Regions from separate parts of the Pantoea dispersa genome, predicted to be linked through region 3. Evidence: predicted binding sites of a transcription regulator. Region 3 holds the regulator's gene; each other region holds the start of a gene.
The links. Region 3 encodes CRP, which controls carbon source genes, mostly activating them, when cyclic AMP is high. Its sites were predicted from a motif close to ATGTGANNNNNNTCACAT; they were not measured.
Positions count from the first base shown of each region.

Region 1: the regulator CRP is predicted to act here: its motif matches at 1,761-1,778, upstream of yrbN (protein YrbN).
Region 2: the regulator CRP is predicted to act here: its motif matches at 2,092-2,109, upstream of pth (aminoacyl-tRNA hydrolase).

Region 1 covers NZ_CP082346.1:3,414,911-3,419,147, reverse strand. The annotation lists gene pnp (polyribonucleotide nucleotidyltransferase) at 1-602, shown strand, start outside; gene nlpI (lipoprotein NlpI) at 795-1,679, shown strand; gene yrbN (protein YrbN) at 1,785-1,841, shown strand; gene K7H94_RS16020 (DEAD/DEAH family ATP-dependent RNA helicase) at 1,858-3,753, shown strand; gene K7H94_RS16015 (SDR family NAD(P)-dependent oxidoreductase) at 3,819-4,237, opposite strand, start outside.
Region 2 covers NZ_CP082346.1:1,747,536-1,751,772, forward strand. The annotation lists gene uxuR (Uxu operon transcriptional regulator) at 1-43, shown strand, start outside; gene ychF (redox-regulated ATPase YchF) at 147-1,238, opposite strand; gene pth (aminoacyl-tRNA hydrolase) at 1,346-1,933, opposite strand; gene ychH (stress-induced protein YchH) at 2,195-2,473, shown strand; gene K7H94_RS08035 (GGDEF domain-containing protein) at 2,470-3,639, opposite strand; gene prs (ribose-phosphate diphosphokinase) at 3,865-4,237, opposite strand, start outside.
Region 3 covers NZ_CP082346.1:294,066-298,302, forward strand. The annotation lists gene K7H94_RS01305 (YccS/YhfK family putative transporter) at 1-1,646, opposite strand, end outside; gene crp (cAMP-activated global transcriptional regulator CRP) at 1,705-2,337, opposite strand; gene K7H94_RS01315 (OsmC family protein) at 2,642-3,046, shown strand; gene K7H94_RS01320 (phosphoribulokinase) at 3,117-3,986, opposite strand; gene K7H94_RS01325 (YheU family protein) at 4,048-4,237, opposite strand, start outside.

The DNA.
Region 1 (4,237 bases), 890 kb from region 3:
TTGAAGGTATCACCCGTGAAATCATGCAGGTGGCACTGAACCAGGCCAAGGGTGCGCGTCTGCACATTCTGAGCGTGATGGAACAGGCGATTAGCACGCCGCGTCAGGAGATCTCCGAGTTCGCGCCGCGTATCTATACCATCAAGATCAACTCAGACAAGATCAAAGACGTCATCGGTAAAGGCGGTTCGGTTATCCGTGCGCTGACCGAAGAGACCGGCACCACCATCGAAATCGAAGATGATGGCACCGTGAAGATCGCAGCGACCGACGGCCTGAAAGCCAAAGAAGCGATTCGTCGCATCGAAGAGATCACCGCTGAGATCGAAGTGGGCCGTATCTACGCCGGTAAAGTGACCCGTATCGTTGATTTCGGTGCTTTCGTGGCGATCGGCGGCGGTAAAGAAGGTCTGGTACACATTTCTCAGATCGCCGACAAGCGCGTAGAGAAAGTGACCGATTACCTGCAGATGGGTCAGGAAGTGCCAGTTAAAGTGATGGAAGTGGATCGTCAGGGTCGCGTTCGTCTCAGCATCAAAGAAGCGACAGAGCAGAAGCCAGCAGAAGAAACCGCTGCGGTGACGACGCCTGACGCCGAGTAAGCGTTTTTCCTGATCAGCCGCTCCCTGCCAGCTGGCGGGGAGCGGTGTTTGTATACCCGGAATGCGTGGCGCGCTGGTCAGCGTGTCAGTGCAGCTGAAGCAGGACGGGTATCATCGCGAGGGCGGGAACCCTTGTGCATAGCAGGCGGATGACAGGATGGTTATCCCAATGTTTGTATTCGGGAGTGGGAAATGAAGCCTTTTTTGCGCTGGTGTTTTGTTGCGACAGCTATCACGCTGGCAGGATGCAGCAACTCCAATTGGCGTAAGAACGAAGTTCTGGCAGTACCTTTGCAGCCCACACTGCAGCAAGAGGTTATTCTGGCGCGAATGGAACAAATTCTTGCCAGTCGGGCCCTGACCGATGATGAACGCGCACAGCTGTTATATGAGCGCGGAGTGTTGTATGATAGTTTGGGTCTGAGGGCACTGGCGCGGAACGATTTCTCGCAAGCGCTGTCTATCAGACCGGATATGCCGGAAGTGTTTAACTATCTCGGCATTTACTTAACGCAGGCAGGCAATTTTGATGCTGCCTATGAAGCGTTTGATTCTGTACTTGAGCTTGATCCAACTTACAACTATGCGCATTTAAACCGTGGTATCGCCCTCTATTACGGCGGTCGATACAAGTTAGCGCAAGATGATCTGCTGGCGTTTTATCAAGACGATCCTAACGATCCGTTCCGCAGCCTGTGGCTCTACCTCGTTGAACGCGAGATGGACGCCGATAAGGCAAAAGTGACGCTACAACAGCGTTACGACAAGGCGGCTAAGGACCAATGGGGATGGAATATTGTCGAGTTCTACCTGGGCGACATCAGTGAAAAAACATTGATGGAACGTCTCAAGGCGGACGCAACGGATAACACCTCGCTCGCTGAACATCTCAGTGAAACCAACTTCTATTTAGGTAAGTACTACCTAAGTCTGGGGGAGAAGGACGACGCGAAAGCGTTGTTCAAACTGGCGGTGGCCAACAACGTCAATAACTTTGTTGAACACCGATACGCATTGTTGGAACTGGCGCAACTCGGCCAGACACAAGACGATTTATCAGAATCTGACCAGCAATAGCTGACGAACTTTTATTGCCTGATTTACCCGTAAAGTCATCGCCTGAACAGGTGAGGGCTTTTCTGTTCGTCAAAACTTCTAATTTGAGCCGGTTCACACTTTTTGATGAAAATGACTGAAAGTTTTCACGACGAGTTATGTAGACTGGCCGCCGCAATCTAAGAGGCACGTGTACTACATGACTGATATTCAAACCACTTTTGCTGATCTGGGCCTGAACGCCGACATCCTCGAATCACTGAACGGTATGGGCTACGTTAAGCCATCGCCAATCCAGGCTGAGTGTATTCCTCACCTGCTGGCGGGCCGTGATGTGCTGGGTATGGCGCAGACCGGTAGTGGTAAAACAGCAGCGTTCTCGCTGCCGCTGCTGAACAACGTTGATCCTTCTGTCCGCGCACCGCAAATCCTGGTGCTGGCGCCGACCCGCGAACTGGCGGTTCAGGTGGCTGAAGCGATGACAGAATTCTCTAAACACATGCGCGGTATTAACGTCGTGGCCCTGTACGGTGGCCAGCGTTATGACGTGCAGCTGCGCGCACTGCGCCAGGGTCCACAGATCGTGGTTGGTACCCCGGGCCGTCTGCTGGATCACCTGAAACGCGGTACCCTGGACCTGTCCAGCCTGCGTGGTCTGGTACTGGACGAAGCCGATGAAATGCTGCGTATGGGCTTCATCGAAGACGTTGAAACCATCATGGCGCAGATCCCGGAAGGTCATCAGACCGCACTGTTCTCTGCAACCATGCCGGAAGCGATTCGCCGTATCACTAAGCGTTTCATGAAGGATCCGCAGGAAGTGCGCATCCAGTCCAGTATCACTACACGCCCGGACATTTCTCAGTCTTACTGGACCGCTTACGGCCGTAAGTCTGACGCGCTGGTGCGCTTCCTCGAAGCGGAAGACTTCGATGCTGCCATCATCTTCGTGCGCACCAAAAATGCCACGCTGGAAGTCGCAGAAACGCTGGAGCGTAACGGCTACAACAGCGCCGCGCTGAACGGTGACATGAACCAGGCGCTGCGTGAGCAGACGCTGGAGCGCCTGAAAGACGGTCGTCTGGATATCCTGATCGCGACTGACGTTGCGGCCCGTGGTCTGGACGTTGAGCGTATTAGCCTGGTGGTTAACTACGACATCCCGATGGATGCCGAATCGTATGTGCACCGTATCGGCCGTACCGGTCGTGCGGGTCGTGCTGGCCGTGCGCTGCTGTTCGTTGAGAACCGCGAGCGTCGTCTGCTGCGCAACATCGAACGCACCATGAAGCTGACTATTCCGGAAGTTGAGCTGCCTAACGCCGAGCTGCTGAGTCAGCGTCGTCTGGCGCAGTTCGCTGCGAAAGTTCAGCAGCAGCTGGAAAGCAGCGATCTGGATCAGTACCGTGCGCTGCTGGCTAAAATGCAGCCAGAAGAAGAGCTGGATATGGAAACGCTGGCCGCTGCACTGCTGAAAATGGCGCAGGGCGAACGTCCACTGATTCTGCCACCGGATGCACCACGTCCACAGCGTCGTGAATTCCGCGATCGCGATGAGCGTGGCGGCGACCGTCCACGTCGTGACAGCCGTGACAGCCGCGAAGGTGGCGATCGTCCACGTCGCGAACGTCGTGACGTTGGCGAAATGCAGCTGTACCGCATTGAAGTGGGCCGTGACGACGGTGTTGAAGTGCGTCACATCGTGGGCGCGATTGCTAACGAAGGCGACATCAGCAGCCGTTACATCGGTAACATCAAGCTGTTTGGTACTCACTCCACTATCGAGCTGCCAAAAGGCATGCCGGGTGAAGTCCTGCAGCACTTCACGCGTACGCGTATTCTCAACAAGCCGATGAATATGCAGCTGCTGGGCGATGCACAGCCACACGAGCGCACCGAGCGTCGTAGCGGCGGTCGTGACTTCGGTGGTGAGCGTCGTGGTAACCGCGAGGGTGGCAACCGTGAAGGTGGCGCACCGCGTCGTTTCTCTGAGCGTCGCGAAGGCGGTCGTGAAGGCGGACGTTTCAGCCGTGAAGGTGGCCGTGGCCCACGTCGCGACGAAGGCGCAGCTGCACCACGTCGTCGTGATGCATAAGCGTTAATCGCTTAAAAATAAAAAGGACGCGCAAGCGTCCTTTTTTTATGTCTGTAACGCGGGCTTTACACGCCGCCAGCAATCAGCACCCGCTCACCGGTAACATAAGCCGACTCTTCCGACGCCAGAAACAGCGCCACCTGCGCCACATCCTCCGGCAGACCAAAGCGTCCCAGCGGCGTGGCCGCGATCAGCTGCGCTTTAAATTCTGCATTCATTTTTTTCGCTGCCAGCAGCCCTTCGGTCAGAATGATCCCCGGTGCCAGCGCGTTGACGCGAATATTGCGCGGGCCCAGCTCACGTGCCAGCCCCTGCGTTAAGGTGTCGATCGCGCCTTTAGTCGCTGACCACAGTACCGAGCCGGGCAGGCTGCGCTGGCTGTTTAGCGCGCTGAGGTTGATGATGCAGCCGCCGCGCGCCGGAAAATGCTGCGCCGCCTGCTGGCACACCAGCAGCGTACCGAGCAGATTGACGTTGAGCTGCT
Region 2 (4,237 bases), 1.5 Mb from region 3:
TGAGTCATGGCCGCTGTATGCCACTAACGGATCGGATAATTAGCCTGCCGACAGGGCTTCAGCCATAAAAAATCCACGCAAATGCGTGGATTTTATTTTTGCGGGTTCATGAGATAAGTGGAACCTCATGACACCCTGGAAGCCAATCAGACGTTAAACAGGAAGTTCATCACATCGCCATCTTTCACGATGTACTCTTTACCTTCTGAACGCATTTTGCCGGCTTCTTTCGCACCCTGTTCACCTTTGTATGTGATGAAATCTTCGAACGCGATGGTCTGAGCGCGGATAAAGCCTTTTTCGAAGTCGGTGTGGATTTTACCGGCTGCCTGCGGTGCGGTGGCGCCAACCGGGATGGTCCAGGCACGCACTTCTTTCACGCCTGCGGTGAAGTAAGTCTGCAGGTTGAGCAGGGCATAACCGGCGCGGATCACGCGGTTGAGGCCCGGCTCTTCCAGGCCCAGCTCGGCCATGAATTCGTCGCGCTCTTCATCTTCCAGCTCGGCGATGTCCGATTCCACTGCCGCACAGACCGGCACCACTACTGAGCCTTCGGCTTCAGCAATCGCGCGCACCTGGTCGAGATACGGGTTGTTCTCGAAACCGTCTTCATTGACGTTGGCGATGTACATGGTCGGCTTCAGCGTCAGAAAGCTGAGATAGCGGATCGCGGCTTTCTCATCGGCGTCCAGCGCCAGCGAGCGCAGCATACCGGCGTTTTCCAGATGCGGCAGGCACTTCTCCAGCGCGGCCAGTTCCGCTTTAGCATCTTTGTCGCCGCCTTTGGCTTTCTTCTGGCAGCGCTGAATGGCACGTTCGCAGGTGTCGAGATCCGACAGCGCCAGCTCGGTGTTGATGACATCAATATCTTCTGCCGGGTTTACTTTACCGGAGACGTGGATGATGTTGTCGTTTTCAAAGCAGCGCACTACGTGGCCGATGGCTTCAGTTTCGCGGATGTTGGTCAGGAACTGGTTGCCCAGGCCTTCACCTTTCGACGCGCCTTTTACCAGACCGGCGATGTCCACGAACTCCATGGTGGTTGGCACCACGCGCTGTGGCTTAACAATTTCGCTCAGCTGATCGAGGCGCAGGTCAGGCATCGGCACCACGCCGGTGTTGGGTTCGATGGTGCAGAACGGAAAGTTGGCTGCTTCGATACCCGCTTTGGTCAGCGCGTTGAACAGGGTGGATTTACCGACGTTCGGCAGGCCCACAATACCGCATTTAAATCCCATGATCTTACCTTTCTCACTGAGTGTGCAGCGCTGGCAGACAGCGCCGACTGATTCAAAAATTTTCGCGCATTATACACAGAATTCCCTGCGGCGGCGCGGGAATTGGCTTAGCTGGCTTTGAAGGCGTGCAGACGGTTCATCGCCTTAATCTTATCTTCTTTTAGCCACAGTTCGGTGCAGCGCACCGCTTCGTCGACCGCCTCGTCAATCAGCTTCTGCTCGCTGGCCGGTGCCTTGCCGAGCACAAATCCGGTGACCTTGTTACGATCGCCCGGATGGCCGATACCGACGCGCAGGCGATGAAAATTGTTGTTATTACCGAGCTTGCTGATGATGTCTTTCAGGCCATTATGACCGCCATGGCCGCCGCCCTGTTTGAATTTCGCCACGCCCGGCGGCAGGTCCATTTCATCGTGTGCCACCAGAATCTCTTCCGGCGTAATGCGATAGAACGTTGCCATCGCCGCCACCGCTTTGCCGCTCAGGTTCATAAAGGTGGTGGGCACCAGCAGGCGCACATCCTCGCCGGCCAGCGACAGGCGCGCGGTGTAGCCGAAAAACTTCGGCTCCTCTTTGAGAGACTGATTATGGCGCGAGCAAAGTAAATCCACATACCAGGCGCCAGCGTTATGGCGCGTTGCCGCGTATTCAGCGCCGGGATTGGCCAGCCCCACAATCAGTTTAATGCTGCTCACGATGTTTATCCTGTCTCGCTGCGAAAGGGCGATAGTTTACTGCCTGCCGGCGGGGATGACAAAGGGCGTAATGGCAGATTAATGACCTGAGGTGACTAATCAATTTCTATCGAAATCAAGGTACTGGCGGTAAAGTTTTGTCAGACATTGTGAAGGATGTGTGATCCTGTACGCATCTTAACCGCCAGCCATTGCCTAAACTTATGACCAGTTAACCAAACGTGCTGTTTTCTGCGTTGCTGAAAAGGATGGAGGTGAATCATGAAACGTCAACACTGCCGCACCGTCGGTAATGGTTTGATGTGTCTCGGCTTGTTAACCATGGTGCTCGGAGTGGGTTATTCCATCATTAACCAGCTGCCGTCGGTCAACCTGCCACAGTTCCTCGCGCATGGAGCGATGTTCAGTATTTTCGTGGGTGCGCTACTGTGGCTGGTCGGCGCACGTGTCAGCGGGCGGGAGAGGGTAGAAGACCGCTACTACTGGCTGCGTCACTACGGTGACAAACGCTGCCGTCGCGATCACCACTCAACGCACTAACCGGCTTCAGCCATTGCCGCCTGCGGCGTCTGATAACCTTCGACGCGGTTACGTCCGGCGGCTTTAGCGCGATACAAGGCTTCATCAGCCAGCGCCAGCAGGGCGGGAAAAGCCTGATGCCGCTGGCTGGCAGTAGCAAAGCCAATGCTCACCGTATAACCGATGTCGTTGGGTAGCGACAGCTGTGTCGCCAGCCGGATACGCTCACATATGCGCTGCGCCTGCTCTCTGTCGCCAGGAAGCAACGCGGCAAACTCCTCACCGCCCAGCCGGGCAAACTGACCCTCAACCGGCATTAACGCTTTCACCACCTGACAAAAATCGACCAGCACCCGATCCCCCTGCTGATGGCCATAGCGATCGTTAATGCTTTTGAAATGATCGAGGTCGAACAGCACTGCACTGTAAATATAGGGCTGCGGCAAACGTGCGTGGCGCAGCAGCAGTTTTTCTGCGGCCTCAAACAATGCGCGCCGGTTCCAGACGCCGGTAAGCGGATCGTGCAGCGACGCCAGCTTATGGGCGATCTGCGTACGCTCATTGACCATCGCCAGGATAGTGAATGTCAGGCCGATGACGAAGAGGATCGACTCCAGAATCACATACACCGAAAAGCCGGACCCGCCAATGGCGCCCGGTACGGGGGTGGCTACCGCATCGTCAAGGAAAATGCGCGCCAGATGGAACAGTAAGTGGATCCACAGCAGTATCTGCGCGGGCCAGAAAGTGACGGTCAGCGAGGCGCGTGCCTGCCACAGCAGACGAATCAGCGCGGCGGTAAAGATGATGCACAGCAGGCACATGACCAGCACGCGTTTCGGCTGGCCGTGGTAGAACTGCGGAAAGGCACAAAGCAGCGCCCACAGTAGCGCGCCAGTGATCCAGCAAAAACCGAGTGGAAGGCGGCAAAAAGTACGAAAGGCGTTGAGCAGGGTGCCGTAGGCCAGCAGCATGATGACATTCCCGACTGCCACCGGCAAAAAGTGCAAACCGGCGCTGCGCAGGCTACTGAGCAGCACGGCGGCAAGCGTCAGTATTAGCGTCAGGGTGGTAAAACCCAGCACCCGGTCGTACTGCGCCCCGACCCAGGCAAAAATCAAAATAATGCTCAGAAACCCCAGCACGTAGAGCTCGCAAATAAACAACGTATAAATGTCGAGTGGCATGGTGGTCGGAGTTCTCAGCAAAAGTGTGGTGAAAAATATCACTAATCACTGGACCGCTAAAGCCCGGATGCGCTTGTCTGATAAAAAGAGTGGAAGGCGGGGAGATTGGCGGATTTTGAGGCCATTTATCGCGCAAATAGTGGCGGCGGAAGCGGCTTTATCGGGATGTTACTCCGCGCACAGGCAATAAAAAACCGGGCAGGGCGCCCGGTTTTTCGCGAACAATTAATGTTCGAACATCGCCGAAATCGATTCTTCGTTGCTGATACGACGAATGGCTTCGGCCAGCATGCCAGACAGCGTCAGCGTACGCACGTTAGGCAGTGACTTCATCTCTTCCGACAGCGGAATGGTGTCGCAAACAATCACCTGATCAATCACTGACTTGCGCAGATTTTCCACCGCGTTGCCAGAGAAGATTGGGTGGGTGGCGTAAGCGAACACGCGTTTCGCGCCGCGCTCTTTCAGTGCTTCAGCCGCTTTGCACAGCGTACCGCCGGTGTCGATCATATCGTCGACCAGTACGCAGTCACGACCGGCAACGTCACCGATGATGTGCATCACCTGCGACACGTTCGCACGCGGGCGACGTTTGTCG
Region 3 (4,237 bases):
TTAACCTTGACGCGCTGATACGCCAGCTTCTCCGGCGCCTGCTCCGGACCGAGCAGCAGGCGCAGCGCCTCCTGATACGCTTCCAGCGCGTCGTGCGCGTTATTGCGCAGCAGCCCGCTCTGCCATTGCGGCCATAGCCAGATCATGCCGGCGAAGGCAATCAGGCAGCCCATCAGCGTATCCATCATGCGCGGCAGCAGAAACTGCGCGCCGTTCAGCGACAGCAGCTGCAGCGAATACACCGCCGTTACGGTAAAGCCAATCATCGACCAGCCATAATATTTACGCGTGATCAGATAGCTGGCGAGCGTGATGACCAGCATGGTCAGCAGGGCAATCGACTCCGGAACAGCAAAGCGCAGCGACGCCGCGGCGATCAGCAAGCCGGCGAAGGTGCCGAGCGCGCGGTGCTGAATGCGCACGCGCGTGGCGCTGTAGCCGTTCTGGCTGACAAACATGATGGTCATCAGAATCCAGTAGGGCTTGGGAATATTGAAGAACAGCGCCAGCGCGCTGCCGAACATCAGCATCACGGCGAAGCGCGCCGCCGTCCGCAGCGCGGCAGATTTTAGCGACAGGTAGCTGCGCAGCGCCGGCAACAGCGGCAGGCGGCGCTGGCGATCGGCCATCAGGTCGCGGGTATACAGCGGCTTCTGCGTGCGCAGCACGCGCGCAATGCGGCTGAAATGGTAGAGGCAGAAATTACCGACCGGATTATCCGGGTGCTGCCGGGCAATTTTCTCCAGCGCGCCGAGCGGCTTCTCCATGTGGAAGCGTTCCGGCAGCTGGTGATAGAGAATGGCATCGGCCAGCACGCGCAGCCGTGCCGAAATGATTTTCGCGTTCCAGCGGATCACCGCCTCGGCGTGGCTCTGCTCCACCAGCTTTTGCACCTCTTCCGGCTGGTGCAGGCTGACCGAGATGTGCTCCTGCAGATCGAGCGCAACCTGAAAGGCGCGCGTCAGGCGTTTATGACTGTTATCACGGCTGGCGGACAGCATATGCATTTGCTGGTAGCAGGTGGTGATCAGATCGACCGCTTTCTGCTGGCGCGCCAGTAGCGGCGGCAGCGCTTTTTCCGGATCGGTCAGCTGCGTCAGCAGGGTGTATTTGGCGTCGCAGTAATCGGCCAGCTCGCGGTACAGCAGGCTAAGGGTCTCGCGCATCGGCTGCTCTTTCCACAGCCAGAACCAGAACCAGTTAAACAGCCCGTACCACAGCGTCCCGCCGATATACAGCAGCGGCGGGACCCACATAGGCATACGGCCGACGAGGCTTAAGGTAAAGATGGCGGCGATCAGCGTGCCGGGCAGCAAACGGCCATGCAGCGGGCTGATTTCACCGGTCACGCCCACCAGCAGCGGTAACACCAGCAGAATCAGCGGCAGCGGCACAGCGTAAGCCGTGAGGTACTGAATCAGAAAACTGCCGCTGGCGAACAGTGCGCCGCCGACAATCAGCCGTTTGAAGAACCGCTTGTGTGGCGTATCCAGACCGGCGATGTTGCAGCAGGCCGGCACCAGGGAGAACAGCAGCCCTTTTTGCAGATCGCCAAACAGCCAGCCGAGCGCCACAGGCAGGCACAGCACCAGCGTTTGCCGCAGCGCATAGTTAACTTCCGGATGATAGATGATTCGACGCCACATCAGCTCATCGTAAACAGAAACGGCGCGATGTTGCCATCACGCCGTGGGTGAGAAGAAATCAGCGGGTGCCGTAAACGACGATGGTTTTGCCGTGTGCGGAGATCAGGTTCTGATCTTCCAGCATTTTCAGGATACGACCCACGGTTTCGCGTGAGCAGCCCACGATCTGACCAATCTCCTGACGGGTGATTTTAATCTGCATACCGTCCGGGTGGGTCATGGCATCAGGCTGTTTCGCCAGGTTGAGCAGCGTTTGCGCGATACGGCCGGTCACATCGAGGAAGGCAAGGTTGCCGACTTTTTCAGATGTTACCTGCAGGCGACGCGCCATCTGCGCCGACAGGCGCATTAAAATATCCGGATTGACCTGAATCAGCTGACGGAATTTTTTGTAGGAAATTTCAGCCACTTCGCAGGCGGTTTTCGCACGTACCCAGGCGCTACGCTCCTGGCCCTCTTCAAACAGGCCGAGCTCACCGATGAAATCCCCCTGATTGAGGTAGGAGAGAATCATCTCTTTGCCTTCTTCATCTTTAATCAGTACCGCGACGGAACCTTTCACGATGTAGTACAGCGTTTCCGCTTTCTCACCCTGATGGATGAGGGTGCTTTTGGATGGATATTTGTGAATATGGCAATGGGACAGGAACCATTCGAGTGTAGGGTCTGTTTGCGGTTTGCCGAGAACCATTCGCTATTATCCTCTGTTGTAATCGTGCCCAAAATACAGGGGGCAGTTTTCCCTGTCAGGCGGTGAAATCGTCCAGCGTTTCCCGTGAGGGACAGTTATTCGGGGGTGGATTCGTAAGCGATGCTTTTGATTCGTCCCGCTTTCGTCTTTCGTGACGAAAATATTTTCAGCACTGTTTGTAGCATAGCTTTTGCAACCTGTCTCCTGTTGTCTCGCTTCAGCAGGTGGGGGATGCGTCTGCATTGCTGTTTGTCAGGTGAAAGCGTACTCTGGCGGCAAAACCGCCGCTTCAGGAGAAAGAATAATGCAGGCACGAGTGAAATGGGTGGAAGGGCTGACCTTTCTCGGAGAATCCTCATCCGGTCATCAGGTATTAATGGACGGCAATTCCGGTGATAAAGCGCCCAGCCCGATGGAGATGGTGTTGATGGCTGCGGGCGGCTGCAGCGCGATTGACGTGGTGTCGATTCTGCAAAAGGGGCGCAACGATGTCGCCGATTGTGAAGTCAAACTGACCTCAGAACGCCGCGAAGAAGCGCCACGCATTTTTACGCATATCAATCTGCATTTTATTGTCAGCGGCAAAGCGCTGAGCGATAAAGCGGTGGCGCGCGCGGTGGATCTGTCCGCGGAGAAGTACTGCTCGGTCGCGATCATGCTGGGCAAGGGCGTCGAGATAACGCACAGCTACGAAGTCGTCGAACTGTAATCCAGCCGGGAGCGCGGCCCTGCGCTCCCGATCTCATTACCTCCCGGCGAAACTGGCGCGTTAGCCTGCGCTATTCAATGCGTTTTCCTTCAATCAACCGCTGCACCAGCGGCGTCATGATTAACTCCATCGCCAGTCCCATCTTGCCGCCCGGCACCACCAGCGTATTCATGTGGGAAATAAACGAGCCCTGGATCATCGCCAGTAAATAAGGAAAAGCGATGCCCTCCAGGCCGCGAAAATGGATCACCACAAAGCTCTCATCCAGCGACGGGATCTCACGCGCGGCAAACGGGTTCGAGGTATCCACGGTCGGCACGCGCTGGAAGTTGAGGTGCGTGCGGGAAAACTGCGGCGTGATGTAGTTGATGTAGTCTTCCATCGAACGCACCACCGAATCCATCACCGCTTCGCGCGAATGGCCGCGCTCGCTGGTGTCGCGCACCAGTTTCTGAATCCACTCCAGATTAACAATCGGTACCACGCCAACCAGCAGATCGACATGTTCCGCCACGTTATGCTGCTGCGTCACCACGCCGCCGTGCAGGCCTTCATAGAACAGCACATCGGTGTTTTCCGGCAGCGGCTGCCACGGTGTAAACGTGCCTGGCACCTGATTCCACGGCACCGCTTCATCGTAGGTGTGCAGATATTTGCGCGACTGGCCGAGTCCGCTCTGACCATAGTCGCGGAAAGTCTGCTCCAGTAGGCCGAAGTCGTTGGCTTCCGGGCCAAAGTAGCTGATGTGACGCCCGAGGTCGCGCGCCTTACGAATCGCCATGTCCATTTCCGGACGGGTATAGCGATGGAAACTGTCGCCTTCTACTTCCGCCGCGTGCAGATCCAGCTGCTGGAAAATTTTACGGAAGGCGAGACTGGTGGTGGTGGTTCCGGCGCCGCTGGAACCGGTAACGGCTATGACTGGATGCCTGGCTGACATAACAGCGCTCCCTGTGAAGTCCGGCGATGAGCATTGTTACCACGAATTGCCGCCTGACGCATTAGCCGCGAAATTCACGCCGCGGCATAATATTGACCGATTCATGCAATTCTGACCACACCAGTACCACCTCGCCCTGCTTGAGCTGGCGGCGCACGTCGGCCACTTTCTGCGTCAGGCTGCGCTCCTGCTCGCCATAATCGGTGCCTTCACGCAGCACAAAACTTTCTATCAGGTTTTCCAGCGTTGTC